DNA from 4 places in the Paenibacillus sp. FSL W8-0186 genome. Region 1 is predicted to be linked to each of the others. Evidence: riboswitches for the same ligand, from Rfam matches in the RefSeq annotation. Region 1 holds a riboswitch; each other region holds the start of a gene.
The links. A riboswitch is a leader RNA that binds a small molecule or an ion and turns the genes downstream of it on or off. The one in region 1 is predicted to bind cyclic di-AMP.

Region 1 (2,199 bases):
CGGCGCATGGCGATTATGATGAGGTGGCAAGGCTGCTCAAGCAGGAGCCCGCGCTCGTTCATGGGGTCATCGACTGGGGGAGCGGCGATTGGGAGAGCGCCCTCGGCGCCGCGTCGCATACCGGGAATTTCAGCATTGCAAGACTGCTGCTGGCGCACGGGGCACGGATGGATATTTTTGCTGCGGCTATGCTTGGAGAGCTGAACGTTGTTAAAGCGATCATCGAAAATCACCCCGAGACCGTCTATGCCAAGGGCCCGCACGGTATATCGCTGATTCGCCACGCTGAGGCCGGGGGGAATGCCGCCATTTTCGTCTATGAGTATTTAAGTTCATTTCTATCGAAAGAAGTGGTCGGAAAATGATGGTGATGATGAAGGCCATCCAAACGATCCGGGTTCGAAAAGGCAGGGTAAATGAAGTATTGTCTCGCTTCAGGACGCCTTTACCGGTTCATGCTTTTGAGGGCTTCCTGCTCATGGAAGTGCTGATCAAGGATAACAGCCGGGAATGCGACGAGCTGCAGGTTTGCACGACATGGGAGGATCGGCGGTATTTTGACAAATGGTCAACGAGCAGAGCTGCGCGAACGCTGCATAGTAAAGTCAGGGAGCTTAAGCCGGAAGACAGCCCAATCATTGCCTCCGAGCTGGCGACTTATGAAATAACGGCGCAGTATGAGCCGCCTCGCCAAAAGCTTGACCCAGAACGGACCATGACAGGGCGGATGACAGAAAATGACATTAAACGTCAAATTTTAAGAATATTATAATTATTCCAAATCTCTTGTTATTTGCCCTAAGGTTGACAATCTTTGCCGTACACCGTATCATAGACACACGCTTAGTTTCTTGGTGATAGCCGGGAAAGCGGGGGAACCAGTTTTTTTCTTGGGGCGAATCACTCATTCCTATGAGGTGTAGGGTACCATCTTACCCGAGTCCGTCAGCTAACCTCGTCAGCAGTGGATGGGTCTGTTTTAAATCACTAATTACGTCTCTTTAGACCCTGTTTTGGGGTCTATTTTTGTCTTCTGACCCTTGCTGGCGCAGCTGTGTCTAGACCCCCGGTTTGGGGTCTTTTTTTGTTGATTACTAGGAAGGAGGATGTACAAATGACAAAGGCGAAAACGAAGTACATTACGAATCTGGACAGACTGACAATGATTCCGGAGGAAGAGCGGGCGCGTTTGAAACCGATTACGGAGAAGTTCGTATTTCGGGTGAACGATTATTATTTGAACCTGATCGACTGGAACGATCCCCAGGATCCGATTCGTAAGCTGGTTATCCCGAATGAAGGGGAGCTTGAGGAATACGGCCGCTGGGATGCGTCCGACGAGGATACCAACTATGTCGTGCCGGGCTGTCAGCACAAGTATACGACGACAGCTCTGCTGATCGTGTCGGAGGTATGCGGCGCGTACTGCCGATATTGCTTCCGCAAGCGTTTGTTCCGCAATGACGTGAAGGAGGCCATGTCCGATGTGCAGCCGGGGATCGATTATATCGCCAAGCATCCCGAAATCAACAACGTCCTGTTGACCGGCGGGGACAGCCTCATTCTGGCTACGGAAAAGCTGCGGGGAATTCTGGCCCAGCTGCGTGAAATCGAGCATGTTAAGATCATTCGTCTTGGCTCCAAGATTCCTGTATTTAATCCGATGCGCATTTACGAGGACGAGGAACTGCTCGATGTGATCCGCACCTATTCCACGCCGGAGCAGCGCATTTACGTCATGGCTCATATTAACCATCCGCGCGAAATTACGGCGGAAGCGAGACGCGGCTTCCAGGCACTGCATGAGGCTGGCGCGATCGTAGTCAATCAGACTCCGGTGCTAAAAGGCATCAACGATGACCCTGTAGTGCTTGGCGAGCTGCTGGATAAGCTGTCCTGGGCAGGGGTTACGCCTTACTACTTCTTCGTGAACAGGCCAGTAGCGGGGAACCGGGATTTTGTCCTTTCCCTGGAAGAGGTCTACCGCATCGTCGAGGAGGCGAAGGCGCGAACATCTGGTCTGGGCAAAAGGGTCAGGCTGTCGATGAGCCATACGTCCGGCAAGATCGAAATTCTCGCGATCGAAAACGGTAAGGCTTACTTGAAATACCACCAGTCCCGCGACGGGGATTACGGCAAATTGATGATCCTCGATTGTCCGAAGGATGCGTCCTGGTTCGACGACCTTCCCGGTAATGA
Region 2 (2,199 bases), 220 kb from region 1:
CGGCCGGTAAACATCATGAAGCATAAAATAATTTTGCCGATATCGGTCAAATCCAGGGTCAGTCCCATCGTTAAACCGACCGTGGCAAAAGCAGACGTCGTCTCGAACAGAATGCTCAGAAACCCCGCTTCCTCGGTCGTGGATAATATCATTGCCGCCGCTATGACGAGAAACAGCGCCAGCATCGTAATCGTGACGGCCTTAAAAATCCGCTCCTGGGACAAACGATAGCGGAAGAGCACCATATCATTGCGTCCGCGAATCATAGAAATGACCGCGCCAACCAATATCATGAACGTCGTCGTCTTGATCCCGCCTCCCGTCGAGCCCGGGGAAGCGCCGATGAACATCAGGATGATTATGAAGAATTGGGTGGCCTGGCGAAGAGTCCCGATATCCACTGAATTTGCGCCCGCCGTCCGCGTCGTGACCGACTGGAAGAACGAACCCCATATTTTCCCGCTCCAATCCAAAGAGCCCATCGTTTTGGCATTCGTAAATTCGAATATAAAGATGACGAGCGCCCCGATGATAATAAGCGATCCGGTCATGGACAGAACCACTTTGGAATGCAGCGACAGCTTGCGGCTGCGGCGGAAATCCGCGAGCTCGGACAGCACAATAAAACCGAGCCCGCCCGATACGATCAGAAACATCGCTACGAAGTTAATGAGCGGATCGTCCACATAACCCGTCAGGCTGTGGAAATTTCCGAATAAATCAAAGCCGGCGTTATTGAACAGTGACACCGCATGAAACACTCCGTAGTAGGCGGCCCGTCCTAGCGGCATGTCAAACGCCCAGCGAATCGCAAACAATAAGGCGGCGCTGACTTCAATGACCAGGGAATACATCAGTACCTTGCGTATGAGGCGCACGATGCCCTCCATCGTATTCTGATTCATCGCCTCCTGCAGCAGAAGGCGGTCCCGCAGTGAAATCCGCCGCTTGAACACAAGGGAGAAGAGGGTTGCCATCGTCATGAAGCCGAGTCCGCCGATCTGAATAAGCGTCATAATTACGATTTGGCCGAATGTTGAAAAATAAGTCCCTGTATCGCGGACGACAAGCCCGGTGACGCAAGTGGCCGAGGTCGCCGTAAACAACGCATCAACGAAAGGAAGAGATTCCCCGGTTGTGGTGGCGAGCGGCGTCATCAGCAGGAGTGTTCCGGCCAGTATAATCGCCGCAAAGCCAAGCACCAATATACGCGGTGGTGATAATTTAAACCATTGGGACGGCATCGTGCTCACCTCCTCTTTCCTTGATCTGCGTTCCTCACATTTATACCCCTTTATTATGGACACTTTGGCAAAAGAAAAAAGCACTGGAAATCCAGAGCCCTTTCGGTAATGGTTCCTGCTGCAATACGCCTACGAGGTTAGCTGACGGGTTCGGGCCTGCAGAGCAGCCCTATTCGCCTCCTGCGCCGGACTTTCCGGTCCGTGCAGAGCCTGAGAAATTCACCCCAAAAAATTGGTTCCCCCGTTTTCCATTGGAAATTCGGCCGATATTCTTTTCAATTCTTTCATTTCACATTTTCATTCCATCTCTATGAATTGGATTATAAGCTTAATTAACGTTCACCACAAAGCTTGATTTACCCGAAATACCATGAAAATCACCTTTGCCGCCTGAAACGGAGCTCGCCATCCTTCATTCTCTGAGCCATACTGTATTTTTGCGGAATTATTGCCTCTTTTCTGCGCTTGGCTCGTTCGATTCTGGCGATTGCTCCATGCTTATGATAATCTTTACAATGATATCCATTTACACTAGAGCAAAGGGGTTTTTGAATGTTATCCAACTTTTCGTCCGCAGGGCGAACTCCGAAGCGCACCACGCTTCGGGTACTGGCCGCCGTAGGTTTCCTCATTTTTCTGGCCCTGCAGGTTCTGCCGATGGCCACGCCGGATTCATTGCAGCAAATTCAGAAGACGATCACCAAGCAGCAGGCGAAGGAAATCGCTGCCGAGTTCGCCGCTTCGACACTGGAGCTGCCTGTAACATTGGACGATGCTTTGGTTACATACGAATCTCGATCGGACATATATGGTTACTTAACCCGAGCGGGCCTGATGAAAACTTATATGCAAAATTACGATGAACAGTTTCCGCTCGAGATATTTCGCGTTCGCTTCGAGCCGCCAGACGGCATCCTTAGCGCCTTAACCGTGGACGTTAACATGTATGGCGGCA
Region 3 (2,199 bases), 890 kb from region 1:
TCGCCATTGGAGAGATTGGTCTTGATTATTATTGGGATACTTCACCCAAGGATGTCCAGCATGCTGTATTTCGCAAGCAGATCGGGCTGGCCCGGGAGCTTGGAATGCCAATCGTCATTCATAACCGGGATGCTCATGAGGATACAGTGCGTATTTTGCGGGAAGAGAAAGCCCAAGAAGTCGGAGGAGTAATGCATTCGTTTTCGGGGAGCTGGGAAACGGCCAAATTATGTCTGAATATGGGATTTCATTTGTCCTTCGGGGGCCCGATTACCTTCAAAAACGCTAAGCAGCCTAAAGAGGTGTTGAAACAAACACCGCTCGACCGGTTATTGATTGAAACGGATTCCCCTTATTTGACTCCACATCCACATCGTGGAAAGAGAAATGAGTCCGCCTATGTCCATTTAGTGGCAGAGGCAGCCGCTGAATTAAAAGGGTTGTCCTTCCAAGAAATTGCAGAAATCACAACCCGAAATTCACTGGAACGATTTTCCATTCGGTGAAATCGGGAGCAAAAGCGGTGAAAAGAAGAGATTTCTGGAAAGATTAATGCATTTTAATTTAAAACACCGAGTCTATTACATTTTTTTAACCTTTTTCTTAAGAAAACGTTCTTGATTCGTCCTTTACAACATGCATTGAAACAGGATAGAATCTTTTCAGTGATCGATTTGGCCGAGTTTGGCGTATTGCCTATGGCCATCGAATCATGTTCCAGAACCAGTCTCGCTGAGTCTCCGTAGAGGAGAACGGGGGAACCGGATACGGCTTGGTGAATTGTTTTCATTTTCAACGTTGCCGTATTTGATTTCTTTGCAGGATCTTTGGGGTGAATTCGAGGTCATTGCGCCATGAGCGAATGAACCGAGAAAGGGCGGCTCTCTTCGTCCGAACCCGACAGCTAACCTCGTAAGCGTGTCAAGAGAGGCAACTTCGTGCATCCTATTACACCAAGACCTACAGGAGCCACGAAAGAGTTGCTCTAACTCTTTCTTCCGGCTTCTTTTGTTTTGAATAATTGTAATAGGGTCATCATACTGTTGTAAAACAGGAGGTGACAATTGCCGACCAGACTGGGGCAGGATGCGGGATGCTGCAGTTCTAGCATTCCGTAAAAAACGGAAATAGTCACGTCAACATCTCATCATGCATTGACCTAGGGCGGGACTATGAAGGAGGACGGAAAGTGGGCATTTTCAAGAAAGAAGAGACCCATGAATCACGCTCATCCAGTATGTCTTACGCATTGCGATGGAAGCATGAGAACCTACGTCAGATATCGGTCGTCACGTTGTTAACTGTTGCAGCGATCATCGTTATTCTGATTTGGCTGAACGGCAACAGCAAGAACATTTATTTGGTGGTAGACGGGAAGATCCAGGAGATCGAGACCCGTAAATCTGTAGTGAATCAAGTACTGGATGAACATTCCATCGTGCTGGGCCAGGGTGATAGCATATCACGGCCGCTTGAGAGCTCCCTGAAGAAAGGGGACCGGATCGTTATCGTAAGGGCGGTTCCGGTGCAAGTCAACGTGGATGGCAAGACAAAGTCGCATTTAACGACTCAATCCAGTGTACAGGGCATTATCAACGAGCTTGGCATTACCGTAAACCCGGATGACAAGATCACTCCGGATTTAAGCAGCAAAGTTACTTCCGATCTCCAGATCAAAGTGGTGCGCGTATCCAAGCATACAGTACAGACGAAAGAGACCGTGCCATTTGCCGTCGTCAAAACCTCGGATCCTAATCTGGAGAAGGGGCAGACGAAGGTGCTGCAGCAGGGTAGCGAAGGAGTAGTTGTACATCACATCGAAAAAGTGTATGAAGACGGAAATTTCGTATCCAAGCGTTGGCTGAGCAAAGAGATCAAGACGAAAGCTCAGGACAAAGTAGTCGCTGTAGGTACGAAGCCTAAGCCCGAGGCTGTGCTCGCCGCTAATATTACCCGCACTGCGGATAAAGTGGATATCAGTGGAACGACAACCAAAGGCGGCGTCTCATTTAAATATAAAAAAGTGCTTAAAGACGTCACACTAACCGCCTATTCCGCCGAAGAGGATGGAATCGGTACGAAGACCGCCTCCGGGACACGTGTAACGGAAGGCAGAACGATCGCCGTAGACAAGAACGTTGTTCCTATGGGCTGGTGGGTATATATCGAAGGCATTGGGTTCCGCAGAGCCGAGGATAC
Region 4 (2,199 bases), 1.8 Mb from region 1:
GCAACGAGTTCGTCGTCATCGTCAAGGAATCGTCGATCGTTTCCTTTATCGGGGTGACCGAAATTATGTTCCAGGCAGGCGCCGTTCAAGGGATTACGTACAACGGCATGATGCCGTTCCTGATCGTTGCCGTGATGTATTTTATCGTCACTTTTACGCTTTCCCGCATTTTGGGCCGTTTTGAAAGGAGGCTGCAGGCTAGTGATAACCGTTAAGAATTTGCATAAAAAATTCGGCCAGCTGCATATTTTAAAAGGCATTGACCTGGAAATCAACCGCGGCGAGGTCGTTGTCGTTATCGGGCCGAGCGGATCGGGTAAAAGCACCTTCCTGCGCTGTCTGAACCGGCTTGAGGAGCCGTCCAGCGGCGAAATCCATTTCGAAGGAGAGCTTATTACCGGTAAGAATCATAATATTAACAAAACCCGTGAGAAGATGGGTATGGTATTCCAGCATTTTAACCTTTTTCCTCACAAAACGGTGCTTGAGAATATTATGATGGCTCCGCTCCAGGTGAAAAAACAGGCGAAGCAGGACGCAGAGGCCTTCGCGCTTCAGCTGTTGCGCAAAGTGGGTTTGGAGGACAAGAGCGGGGCTTACCCTTCCCAGCTGTCAGGAGGACAGAAGCAGCGCATCGCCATCGCTCGCGCCCTGGCGATGGAGCCGCATGTGATGCTGTTTGACGAGCCGACGTCCGCACTCGATCCCGAGATGGTGGGCGAGGTTCTGGAAGTCATGAAGGAGCTGGCGACAGGCGGGATGACGATGGTGATCGTCACGCATGAAATGGGCTTCGCCCGCGAGGTCGGCGACCGCATCTTGTTTATGGATCAAGGCGTTATTATCGAGCAGGGCAGCCCGCAGCAGGTGTTCGGTTCGCCGCAGAATCAGCGGACGCAGGATTTCTTAAGCAAAGTTTTGTAATTGGTAATTAGAATAGCATTGCGAAGGCATGACCACGGGTCATGCCTTTTTGGTGCTGCCTGCAATAATTTAAATTTTTGTTACGGTTTCCGTCCATGTTTTTTCTTGATAAATCCTGGTTTTAATACCATTGGTAACATTTGCATGGCCCATAGGTTACAAAATTGTGATATATTCATTACGGCCGAAACACTGCCAAGGCAGGTGCGGGGGACGACTTATGACGAGCAATGCAAGTACAAGGTGACAAGCATGGCATGTCTTGGGGTGAAGCGCTGATGATCCGGCGCCGGGAGCTATCCTTTTTTCCGAATCCGACAACTAACTCCGCAGGCCAAGTTAAAGGAGGAGCATCATGTTTAAACAACGTAAAAGTCTTCGCAAATTGGGAATGGGGATTAAGTCAGCGGTGATTGCAGCAGGGTTGTTAGGTGCGCTGCAGGCCGTACCAGCATATGCCGATTCAGTACATACGGCGAAGAATGGGGACACCTTCTATTTTCTCGCCAAGCAGTACGGGGTCAATTTGGACAAGCTGATGAAAGCGAATCCGAGCATAGAAGCAACGAATATTTACGAAGGTTTAAAAATAACGATTCCGGGACAAAACATGCAGGCGCTTTCCGTCTCTGGAAGCGAGGCTCAGCCGCTCTCTACGCTAAAAGTATTAACGGCGGACCGGGTCGTACAGGCCTGGGGCAAATCGTTTAACTACAAATCCACAGTAAAGGTCAAAGCGACAGCTTACTCTGCGGCTGCCAGCGAAAACGGGAAATGGGGCCCTGTCGACTATTATGGAAATCCTTTGAAGCTCGGAACGATCGCCGTTGATCCAAACGTCATTCCGATGGGCACCAAAGTGCTGGTCACCGGACACAGCCATCCTGATTTGCCGAAGAACGCCTTCGTCGCCACAGCGACCGACCAGGGCGGCGCGATCAAAGGGAACCGCATCGACATCTTTATTCCGGCGAGCCCGCAAAAGGTTAACGAGTTTGGTTATCAGGATGTCACGTTATATGTGCTGGATTAATACAAATTTAAGCCATGATTAGATCATATTAAAAAAGGACGTCCACTGCGAGATCTGGGGATCTGCAGGGATGTCCTTTTTTTGCTTGCAAGCAGGTGCTGCTTATAGTGCTTTCTTATAAGATAGCAGCTGGGGAATCGTTACGAAGCGATAGCCACGATTCCGCAGCACCTTAATAATATCCGGCAGAGCCTCGATAGTTCCCGTCAAATTGGAACCCGTACCGCCCCCGGCATGCTGCA

Region 2: it holds a riboswitch for cyclic di-AMP, as region 1 does, so the genes downstream of both, MKX50_RS20370 (TrkH family potassium uptake protein) here and MKX50_RS21525 (KamA family radical SAM protein) in region 1, are expected to answer to the same signal.
Region 3: it holds a riboswitch for cyclic di-AMP, as region 1 does, so the genes downstream of both, MKX50_RS00145 (3D domain-containing protein) here and MKX50_RS21525 (KamA family radical SAM protein) in region 1, are expected to answer to the same signal.
Region 4: it holds a riboswitch for cyclic di-AMP, as region 1 does, so the genes downstream of both, MKX50_RS13385 (3D domain-containing protein) here and MKX50_RS21525 (KamA family radical SAM protein) in region 1, are expected to answer to the same signal.

The regions. Positions count from the first base shown of each region.
Region 1 is NZ_CP150207.1:4,793,003-4,795,201, reverse strand. Features, by position in the region: gene MKX50_RS21535 (ankyrin repeat domain-containing protein) at 1-365, shown strand, start outside; gene MKX50_RS21530 (antibiotic biosynthesis monooxygenase) at 371-772, shown strand; cyclic di-AMP (ydaO/yuaA leader) riboswitch at 831-977, shown strand; gene MKX50_RS21525 (KamA family radical SAM protein) at 1,115-2,199, shown strand, end outside.
Region 2 is NZ_CP150207.1:4,574,586-4,576,784, forward strand. Features, by position in the region: gene MKX50_RS20370 (TrkH family potassium uptake protein) at 1-1,244, opposite strand, end outside; cyclic di-AMP (ydaO/yuaA leader) riboswitch at 1,356-1,519, opposite strand; gene MKX50_RS20375 (type II CAAX endopeptidase family protein) at 1,797-2,199, shown strand, end outside.
Region 3 is NZ_CP150207.1:29,904-32,102, forward strand. Features, by position in the region: gene MKX50_RS00140 (TatD family hydrolase) at 1-506, shown strand, start outside; cyclic di-AMP (ydaO/yuaA leader) riboswitch at 721-935, shown strand; gene MKX50_RS00145 (3D domain-containing protein) at 1,190-2,199, shown strand, end outside.
Region 4 is NZ_CP150207.1:2,976,261-2,978,459, reverse strand. Features, by position in the region: partial or broken gene MKX50_RS13395 (amino acid ABC transporter permease) at 1-215, shown strand, start outside; gene MKX50_RS13390 (amino acid ABC transporter ATP-binding protein) at 202-924, shown strand; cyclic di-AMP (ydaO/yuaA leader) riboswitch at 1,097-1,274, shown strand; gene MKX50_RS13385 (3D domain-containing protein) at 1,280-1,957, shown strand; gene MKX50_RS13380 (polysaccharide deacetylase family protein) at 2,060-2,199, opposite strand, start outside.